DNA from 2 places in the Pseudoalteromonas sp. CH_XMU1449-3 genome. Region 2 is predicted to be linked to the other one. Evidence: predicted binding sites of a transcription regulator. Region 2 holds the regulator's gene; the other holds the start of a gene.
What was found. The regulator LexA, encoded in region 2, represses DNA repair genes until DNA is damaged. The targets are predictions, from matches to a motif close to TACTGTATNNNNATACAGTA.
Positions count from the first base shown of each region.

Region 1: WA256_RS18880 (SulA-like leucine-rich domain-containing protein) is a predicted target of LexA. The motif match lies at 3,360-3,379, and genes of this name have one in related genera.

Region 1 is NZ_JAYMDY010000022.1:24,676-30,133, reverse strand. Features, by position in the region: gene fadE (acyl-CoA dehydrogenase FadE) at 1-975, shown strand, start outside; partial or broken gene WA256_RS18885 (S9 family peptidase) at 1,175-3,099, shown strand; gene WA256_RS18880 (SulA-like leucine-rich domain-containing protein) at 3,403-3,840, shown strand; gene WA256_RS18875 (YchJ family protein) at 3,881-4,360, shown strand; gene WA256_RS18870 (alpha/beta hydrolase) at 4,514-5,344, opposite strand; gene WA256_RS18865 (alpha/beta fold hydrolase) at 5,347-5,458, opposite strand, start outside.
Region 2 is NZ_JAYMDY010000006.1:148,714-154,171, forward strand. Features, by position in the region: gene WA256_RS09630 (S41 family peptidase) at 1-297, opposite strand, end outside; gene WA256_RS09635 (endonuclease) at 397-1,050, opposite strand; gene WA256_RS09640 (VOC family protein) at 1,167-1,520, shown strand; gene WA256_RS09645 (hypothetical protein) at 1,495-2,220, opposite strand; gene WA256_RS09650 (hypothetical protein) at 2,379-2,759, shown strand; gene WA256_RS09655 (PaaI family thioesterase) at 2,767-3,204, opposite strand; gene lexA (transcriptional repressor LexA) at 3,366-3,983, shown strand; gene coxB (cytochrome c oxidase subunit II) at 4,421-5,458, shown strand, end outside.

The DNA of each region.
Region 1 (5,458 bases), on a different contig from region 2:
ACCGTTGAAGGTGCAAATATCTTAACGCGTAACATGATCATTTATGGTCAAGGTGCAATTCGTTGTCATCCATTCGTGTTAACTGAGCTAGGTGCTTGTGCAATTGAAGACCGTGAAGAAGCGCTAGCAGTATTCGATAAAGCGTTAATGGGCCACGTTGGCTTTACTATTTCGAACCTTGTTCGTACTAAGTGGTTAGCATTAACCAATGCTCGCTTCACAAGTACACCGTACAAAGACGAAACAGCTGAGTTTTACCGTGTTGCGTCACGTTTCAGTGCATCATTAGCATTAATGTCAGATATCAGCATGGCGGTATTTGGTGGTTCATTAAAACGTAAAGAGCGTATCTCTGCACGTTTAGGTGATTTACTAAGCTACTTATACCTTGTATCTGCAACACTTAAACGTTACAACGACGAAGGCCGTAAAAAAGAAGATTTTGCGCTTGTTCAATGGAGCTGCCAAGATCACCTTTACCACTGCCAACGTGCACTCGCTGACTTAATTAATAACATGCCATCTGCACCACTACGTGCAATGCTAAAAATCATGTTATTCCCATTCGGTCGTCCCGTTCGTAAGCCTACTGATAAGCTTGAGCACAAACTTGCACACTTATTACAAGTACCGAGCGAAACTCGTAACCGTTTAGCTAACTACATTTATCTTAAAAACGAGCCACTTAACCTTGTTGGTCGTCAAGAGCAAACCCTAAAAGACATTCTTGAAGTTGAGCCTCTGTTTGACAAGGTATGCCGTGAAAAAGGCGTAAAACTGCCTTTCTTCCAGCTTGATAAAGTAGCGCAAATGGGCCTAGAAGCAGGCATTTTAAGCCAAGCTGAAGCCGACAAACTAGCTGCTGTTGAAAAAGCCCGTCTTGACGTTATTAACGTTGACGACTTTGACCCAGCAGACTTAGTTGCAGGTAATGTTGCCCGCGGCGAGAGCGAAAAAAAAGCAGACGCCGCTTAAGCTAGCAAAACAATTCCAATTGTTATGAAAAACCAAACCAGCGCAAATTGCGCTGGTTTTTTTGTTTAAAAACCCTCTAGCACATTTTTTGTCCCTAATTGATTACATGATTTGTAACAAATATCGAAGTGGTAAAACTTGCGTTTAGATTATGAACAGGCAACACTTGATAACGAAAAATTAACAAGGAATAATTACAATGAAACCGAGTTTTCAACTAGCTGCCGTTGCATGCGCACTTAGCCTTGCGCTTGCAGGATGTTCTCAATCAACCCCATCAACAAGTAGCACCGAAAGCGTGCAACAAAGCCAAACTGTTAAACAGTATGATGCTGAAACCTTTTTTGATACAACCTCAATTATGGGCAGCAGCTTTTCACCGAAAGGCGACAAAATACTCGTTAGCAGTGACGAAAGCGGCATTTATAGCCTTTATGAAGTAGATATAAAAACCGCCAAAAAACCCGCTTAACAGACTTTGAAGACAGTACTTATGCTGTGGCTTATTTCCCTAAAGATGAGCGCGTACTATTTACTAAAGACTCAGGCGGTAACGAGCGTTATCACATTTACGTTCGCGAAACAGATGGCACAGTTAAAGATCTTACACCAGGTGAAGAAACCCGTGCAGGATTTGCAGGCTTCACAGAAGACGGTAAACACTTTTTTATAACCAGCAATCAGCGTGATGCTAAGTTTATGGACCTATATCGTGTTGATGCTAACAGCTATGAAGTAACGCCTGTTTATCAAAATACTATGGGGCTAGATGTCGGTGCGATCAGCCCTGACGGCCGCTTTATTGCTTTATCGAAAAACAATTCGAACAAAGACAGCGATGTTTTTATTCTCGATACGCGTAAAAAAACACTGAAACCAGAGCTCATTACCCGTCATGACGATGACGCTAAGTATGGCCCAGAAACCTTCTCAAGAGACAGTAAATCATTGTATTACTCAACCGATGCCAAAGGTGAATTTGCAGAGGTGTGGCGCTATGACTTAACGACCGGCGAGCACAGCCCTGCCCTCAAAGATGAGTGGGATGTGAGTTTTATTTACTTCTCTAAATCTGGCCGTTATCAAGTAAGCGGTGTTAATGCTGACGCAAGCACTAAAGTGTCGATAATTGATACCACAACAGGTAAAGGTATTGCCATGCCATCGCTGCCAGCTGGTAACTTACGTGGTGTGAACTTTTCAGCTGATGAAAAGACCATGGCATTTTATTTAAATTCAGATACCTCGCCAAGTAACCTATTTGTGTGGCAACTCGGTGAATCAAAAGCTAAACAATTAACCAACACATTAAGTGATGCCATTGATCAAAATGACTTGGTTGAAAGCACAATTGTGCGCTTTAAAAGCTTTGATGGTTTAGAGATCCCTGGGGTTTTATATAAGCCTAAGCAAGCTAATAGCAACAACAAAGTACCAGCTTTAGTTTGGGTGCACGGCGGTCCTGGCGGACAAAGTCGCACAGGATATAGTGCAATGCAGCAGCATCTAGTCAATCATGGTTATGCCATTTTTGCAGTTAATAACCGTGGCAGCTCAGGCTATGGTAAAACCTTCTTCCATTTAGATGATAAAAAACACGGCACTGACGATTTACAAGATATTGTTTACGGTAAAAAACACCTACAAAGCCTAGATTGGGTTGATGCTGATAAAATTGGCATCATGGGGGGCAGCTATGGTGGTTTTATGACCGCCGCAGCACTTGCCTTTGAACCTGAAGAGTTCAAAGTAGGCATTAATATATTTGGTGTAACAAACTGGGTTAGAACCTTAAACTCGATTCCACCATGGTGGGAAAGCTTTAAAAAGGCACTGTATGATGAAATGGGCGACCCAGCGACAGATAGTGAACGTCACCGTGCCATTTCGCCACTATTTCATGCTAAAAACATCACCAAGCCATTAATGGTGATCCAAGGTGCTAACGACCCTCGCGTTTTACAAGCTGAAAGCGATGAACTTGTTGCCGCTGTAAAGGCAAATGGTGTGCCTGTTGAATATGTATTATTCGATGATGAAGGCCATGGTTTTACTAAAAAAGAAAACCGCATAAAAGCCTCAAATGCATACCTTGAGTTCTTAAATACCTACTTAGATAAATAGCAAAATTGCAAAGATAAAGAGCCGGTATTATGCCGGCTTTTTTATGCAAAACACCTGTATAGAATCAAAATTTAACAGCTTACACAGTACTGTATAAAACACTGTATGGAATTAATGGTAAATTTTTCACCTTTTTCCCACCTTCAAATTGAAAACATAAACCACTGTTTTATAAAAATTAAATTATTTTAATTAAAATAAAACTGAATCATTGGTTAAAAAATAGCAAAAAAGTACTTGCGCAAAAACACTGTATAAACTACTGTATACACATACTGTATAAACAACCAGTGAGTGAAAGTTATGTTACAGCCAATTACCTTAAGAACAGTTAAAAGCTACCAGCAAGATAACGACAAAGCGTCTGTTAATTTAATTCAAATTGAAGACGAAATTTCAGCAACTTTTGAGCTATTAAAAGTATTGCATCATTACAATAGCCAAAATGCATGGACACTATTAATTGCTCCTGATCATGTTCCTAGTAAAGCCTTACTAGATTCATGTTCGATTGATACCAGCAAACTTCTTGTGATCAGACAAAAACATTTAGTTAATCTTGAGTATGTTCTTAGTTCAGCATTACATAACGGTAATTTTGCTGCTGTGATCACATGGACAGATATTGTAAACAATCATCAACTTGATTCGATGAACTTAAACCTTGAGCAGGCATCTGCTAAATTTTATTCTTTTACAAAAAGCGCTCAATTAAACAATTTAGTACCGCAGCCACAATAGGCTTGTTAAAATAACAATTTACAGTTTTAGGTAAGTTGTTATGACATCACTCACACACTCCCTTTGTCCTTGTGGCAGCGAATCGACTTACGAGCTTTGCTGCCAGCCTTTTCATACAGGTGCAAGCCAAGCTGATACGCCAGAGCAACTTATGCGTTCTCGTTTTAGTGCTTACGCACTAAAAGATGCAAAATATGTATTTAGTACTTATGCACAAAGTCAGCAAGCCGCGAACCCGGTTCGCGAAATTAAAGATTTTGCTAATAGCTGCCGTTTTACCAAACTCAGTGTTTTAGAGACTGAACATAACGAGCAAGAAGGCTTTGTAGAATTTAAAGCAAATTACTTTTACCAAAACTTGTATTGTGAGTTACACGAAAAGTCGCGTTTTATTAAAGAAGATGGCCTATGGCGTTACCTAGATGGTGATATAACGCCAGTTGCAGATGTTAAAATTGGCCGTAACGACGAGTGCCCTTGTGGTAGCGGCAAAAAATATAAAAAGTGTCACGCTCTTTAATTGCTCTGATACCAATCCGCTTAATTAAGTAGTCTATTTTGAGGCAATAAAACCTCGTTGATAACAAGGCAAAAATTTCGTTATTTAGTTGTTCTAAATGAGAAATTTTTAACGCAGTTAGCGACAGGTTTGATCCCTCAAAATGATTAAGTATTATTGCGGGTTGGTATTAACCTGGTAAATCCAGTCTAAGGCTTGGGTAATCGTTGTTGGGAATGCAGTTGCATGGCGTGCCTGAGGGATAACAAATAAATTTGTTGTAACCAGCGCGCCACTTTGTTTATTAATTTTAGCTGCTAATTGCCTTGCGCCCGACACCATTTTTTCACCTTCGCTTTCTTCAAGTTCTCCAACTGCGATGTAAACTTTTGTTGTGTTGGCAGCTGGTTTTACAGCCATAGCTAATATTGAGTTTTCTTTAAACCACACTGAAGGACTGCCGATAATGTAACTTGAAAAAAGCGAAGGCTCACTGAATAAGGTATAAGCCGCAAATAAACCGCCAAGAGAGTTACCGACTAACGTACTTTTTTGGGTTGTTCTGAAGCCGGCCTCAATATAAGGCAATACAGTATGTTTTAGGTAGTTTAGATACTGACTTGCTCCGCCAGTTTTACGCTGCCAATTTTTATCTTCAAATGGCGTATAGTCATAAATACGGCTATTAAGTCCAGATACACCTTTTTGATATCCTACTGCAACGATAATTACCTCTTCTATAGCCCCAGAATTCATCATAAAGCGACTAGCACCAGAGGCAATTGGCAAACTGTAGTTTGCATCTAATAGGTAAACAACTGGGTAACGCTTCTGGTTTTGCTTTTGGTAGCTGCGTGGCAACTTAATCGTAATGGGGTATTCGTTTTCGGTATGTTTATCTTTAAGTAACACAGTATTAGTACGTGGCAAAGTAAACGGCTCAGCATGGCTTACATCGCTCACGCCCAAAACACTGATCACAAAAACGAGCAATATATAAGGCATAATTAATCCTTTAGCCACTTCTTAATTGGTAACAGCCACTCATCTTTTGGTTTATAAAATGCACCATGGGAGAGCCCTGTATTAATGCTTATTTCTTCGAACTTGGTTACGTCA
Region 2 (5,458 bases):
ATAGGTTTCGTCACTCCATGAACGTAGCCACATCTTCTCAGTAAACTCAGAGCCTGCTGTATCTGGGTAAGGTTGATTATCGTTATATGGATCATTGCCAGTTCGCGGTACAGCGCATTGATCTTTAAATTCGCTTGATGGATCAAAGACACCAGCCGTCCAAGTGGGTTCAGAAGTTGTTGGTGGTGGATTCGTGGTATCGGTATTGCTCGATGAGCCACCACCGCCGCAGCCAGATAAAGACATGCCTGAAGCCGCTAAGAAGACAGCTAAAGCGAGTTTGTTATTTTTAAACATGGTGCTTCCTTTCTTATATAAATTGTTTAAAAACTAACAATTACTTAATCTGAAAGCAATAAATTATAGTGTCTAAAATGTAAACGAATGTGCTGCTAGTTATAAAGACTTACGATTGCTAATTTCAGCTATTTCAAGCTTTTGCCACGATTCAAATAATTTACGCTGTTTATCAGATATTTTTAAGCCATAGGTTTTTTGCATATAAAAATAGGTATCGGCTATTTGCTTTCTTGCATAAATGGGTGGCTCAAATACGCGTTGTTTAAAATCGATTTTTATTGGGCAAGCACCGTAACTTGCGCTTGATGTTGTCACCATCCCATAGCGAAAGTTTGAACGGTCTGCATTGATCTCACCAATTGCGGGGGCAAGGTTATTTATGTCGGCCTCCATTTGACGAAATTTTTCACTGACCTTTACGCAGTTTTTACGACCGCCATCCTGCCAGCATTGTAATTGATGACCAAACTCCCAGGCAGGCACAATGTGCTCCCACTCTATTCTTTTTGCGCGAGCATTCTCTTTTCCTGAACGGGTGACAGAGTTTCTAGGAATATAACCACACGCATCAGGGTCTGGCACAAGTTTTTTACCTTGGCGCTTGATATCGCAACCACAATATAAGCTTTTACTATTGCTTGGTAGATTCTTAATTAAATGCTTTTTGGCACTGTAAAAGCTCGAAAATTCTTTAGCGGATATAGGAAAAGTGAAAATAAAACAAAGGGCTAAGTATAAAAATAAACGCATATCCATCACATCAGTGAACTACAGGAACAGCTATTCTAGAGCGACTATTCTAAAAAGGAAAAGTTTTTCAACTCAGCTATAGTTGTTAGGCCGTTTTTATTAAAGGAATTACAACCATGTTATTAGGTGCTTTTTCTGTAAGTCTAAATGTAAAAGATATTCGTGCTTCAAAGCAGTTTTATGAAAAGCTAGGTTTCAAAGAGTTTGCTGGGGAGATAGAACAGCATTGGCTAATAATGAAAAACGGTGAACATCTGATAGGTTTGTTTCAAGGTATGTTTGATAAAACCATGCTGACCTTTAATCCTGGGTGGGATCAAAATGCTGAAGCTTTGGATGAATTTGCAACCTTTGAGCAATTAGCTGCACAATTTCAGCAACAAGGATTAGAAATACAAAAGGCCGGTGACGCGAGTTTTATTATCACCGACCCAGATGGCAATCCTATTTTGATTGACCAACACGTGTAGCTGGCTTTTTACGTTTAATTCGAACGTTTTGTAGTAACAAGAGAACTCCTGTAATACAAAATAGTACGCTGGTGGCTGAGAAGCTGATGAGTAGTGGATTGTTAAAGTTCTCACGCTCATCATAATCCATAATGTGTAGCATCCAGAAAAAGTCGAAAATGCGCCACAGGGTGCTGCGCACAGTTATAACTTTACCGGTTTGGCTATCTAAATATAAGGTTGTTGTTAACCAATCATCGAAGCTAATTTGCCAAACATTGGCTTTGTGACCGACTTCTCTAGGCCCTTTTGTTAATAACTGCGCTTGCGTTATTTTTGCGTCAATAAGCAGGTGAGCTTGCGCATTTTCAATGATTTGCGCTTTACTCGGTGCAGGCATTTTAGCATCTGTTCTGCCATCAAAAATAAACTTACCGCTAGAGGATGTAACTTCTATAATCGGGGTATTTAAAAAATGGCTATATTTAATACCCTCGATTTGCTCGAATTGCGCTGTTATTTTATCAATTGAAGCAGGGTAGTCCGACAATAAAAATGGGCTACTTAAACTGCGATTAGCCAGGTGCTTACCATGCACTTTTTCAAGTGGTAATGAGCTCATTACCAGCCCACCTAAGAGCCAAAAAAAGATCTGCAAAGCAAGTAAGTAGCCAAGCCATTTATGCCCTTTACGAGCATACTTAAACAGGCGTTTATTCATTATTACCCCGTTATTATTGTTATGTGGGCGCTATTTTAGGTTGTTTAGCTAGATTGCCAATGCGGCATAATGTCGCATTAACTGTATTCTAGATTTGGTATATATACAAAACTGAGTTAAAGTTTCAGTCGATATAAATAGAGGGTAAAAACGAGAGTATGTCGGAAATTCAATTTTTAAATGTAGATCTGGAGCTTGAGTCAAAGCACGATATAAGTGCGCTTGTTGCTGATTTGAAGAAAAACGCCATGGTTTTACATTATGACCAAGATGAATACCGCCAACTAGCACGTATTGAAGCAACCGCAGATATCAGCTCTCCAGATAAAGCAATTAACCAGCTTTGCGAGCTTATTGAGTCTTGCTCGCGCAATGCATTAAAACAGTGGTTATCGTGCTCAAAGCGTACATTTGATATAGGCTTTGAATCAGGTAATTCGCCTAAATGCTTTAACCAACCCCTGCATGCCGATACCTTGTTACGTATCTCTGCAATTGGCGCAGGGATTGAAATTACTATTTATCCTGTTGAAAAATAGCCAGAATTTATCGCTCTACAACAGCTGCGGTCATTCTTGATACGCAGCAAAGCTCTCCTGCGGCATTGGTAATTTTAATATCCCAAACAGAAGTTCGCTTACCTAAATGCAGCGGTCTCGCAGTTGCTGTTAACGTTCCTTTGCGTGACGCTTTCATGTGGTTGGCATTAATTTCTTGGCCAACAGCATAAAACTTATTGAAATCAACCACGAAATTGGCTGCATAGCTTGCCACTGTCTCTGCTAATACAACGTTTGCTCCGCCATGGACCATGCCCATAGGGTTATGATGCTCAGGAATAGCAGGCATGGTTGCCATTAAATAATCATCGCCAATTTCAGTTACCTCAATGCCCATAGTTTTCATTAAAGTGCCTTGCCCGGTAATCCCTTGTTCCAGCTCTTTACATTGCTCTAATGTGATTGGGTGGTGCCAAATGCTCATTGTGTTTCCTTAGCCTGCTAATTAAAGCTAATACCTTATGGCATCTTTCGGTGTGGTTCAATGTTAGTTTTGTAGCAATATGATGGGTTTAATTTAAATTTGCGATTTTCAAATAACTGTATATACTCACAGTTAAATGTACTGTATGGAAAACCAGTTGTATGCGCCCATTAACTAAACGCCAATCGCAAATTTTAGAACTAATTAAAGTCTTTATTAAAGATACAGGCATGCCACCTACGCGTGCTGAAATAGCTCAAACATTAGGTTTTAAAAGTGCCAACGCTGCTGAAGAACACCTAAAAGCACTGGCAAAAAAAGGCATGATCAAAATGAAGCCTGGGGCGAGTCGCGGTATTCAGTTAATTGAAGAAGATGAGCCAGAGCAACTAGGATTACCTTTAATTGGCCGTGTTGCAGCTGGTGAACCTATTTTGGCTCAAGAGCATGTTGAAAGTCACTGCCAAGTTGATCCTTCATTATTTAAACCTGCTGCCGATTTCTTACTGCGTGTAAATGGTATGAGTATGAAAGACATTGGTATTATGGATGGCGATTTGCTTGCAGTACACAGAACACAAGTTGCTGAAAACGGGCAAGTAGTTGTAGCTCGAGTCGATGAAGATGTAACAGTTAAGCGTCTAGAAAAAGCGGGTCGCAAAGTACTTTTACACGCTGAGAACGAAGAATTTTCGCCTATTGAGGTTGATCTTGAGCATGAGTCGTTCAACATCGAGGGGTTAGCGGTAGGTGTTATTCGTAACGCTGACTGGATGTAAGCGTTCCCAATTTGGTGCATTAAATTGACTCAATTTGGTGCGCCGCTAAAATTTTACTACTTAATTAGGATTTGTGAATCCTTACTCTTCATTTAAAGCCTTATATGGCGCAGTTTTCCTCTCTTTTTATATTTCGTTCTTACTCCTAAACATTAAATAACGCGCTGATTATAGTTGTTATTTCTGTACCAAAATAAACATTTATTATCATTAAAACTTGCTTATTGGTCATTTTTTAACTAATTGGTTAATACACTGTATTAACACCTAATTAATAAAAAGACACAAAAATGTGCGAGGTGTTAGTCAAGGGGTCGGTATCATAAGTGGGTCAAAATGATACGTAGTCGCTCTGAACAATAAGAAAAACGAATGGGCACCTTGTTGTATCGCCTTTTCGCTTTGCGTCTTGCAATAGCATCTAAAGGAGCCGTCACATGGGTAAACTGCGTTACGCCTTGTGGCTTATATTGTTTGCACTTCCTGAGCTTGCATTGGCAAATAGCCAATACAATATGCGTAAAGGGGTGACCGATATAAGTAATAATGTTTATGAGTTACACATGACGATATTTATTATCTGCTGTGTAATCGGCATCATCGTATTTGCGGTGATGTTTTGGGCTTTAATACACCACCGTAAATCCAAAGGGGCCAAGCCTGCCCAATTTCATGAAAGTACAAAAGTTGAAATACTTTGGACTGCCATTCCATTTGTCATCTTAATCGCCATGGCTGTGCCTGCCACAAAAACCTTAATTGCCATGGAAGATGCCTCTAAAGCCGATATCACCATTAAAGTGACTGGCTCACAATGGAAGTGGCATTACGAGTACATGGGCGAAGACATTGCTTATTACTCGATTCTATCTACACCTAAAGACCAAATAGACAACCAAGCAGAGAAAACTGAGCATTATTTGCTTGAAGTAGATAAACCGCTAGTACTTCCTATCAATAAAAAAGTTCGCTTTTTAATGACCTCAGACGATGTAATTCATTCATGGTGGGTGCCTGATTTTGCGGTTAAAAAGGACGCAAATCCTGGGTTTATCAATGAAGCGTGGACTCGTATTAACGAGCCAGGAGTATACCGTGGTCAATGTGCTGAGTTATGCGGTAAAGATCATGGCTTTATGCCTGTTGTGGTGAAAGCCTTACCTGAAGATGAATTTGCTAATTGGCTTGCAGATGCCAAGCAAGAAAAAGCCAATGCGGCCGCAGCAGATGTTGCTTTGCTTGATCAAACATTACCGAAAGAAGAGCTTATGGTCTTAGGTGAGCAAGTGTATATGGCAAGCTGTGCTGCATGTCACCAACCTACCGGTATGGGCCTACCAGGCGTTTTTCCAGCACTTAAAGGCAGCCCGATTGTATTAGGTGATGTAAAAGATCACATAGACATTGTGTTACACGGTAAGCCTGGTACAGCAATGCAAGCGTTTGATAAACAGCTTTCAATTAAGCAACTTGCT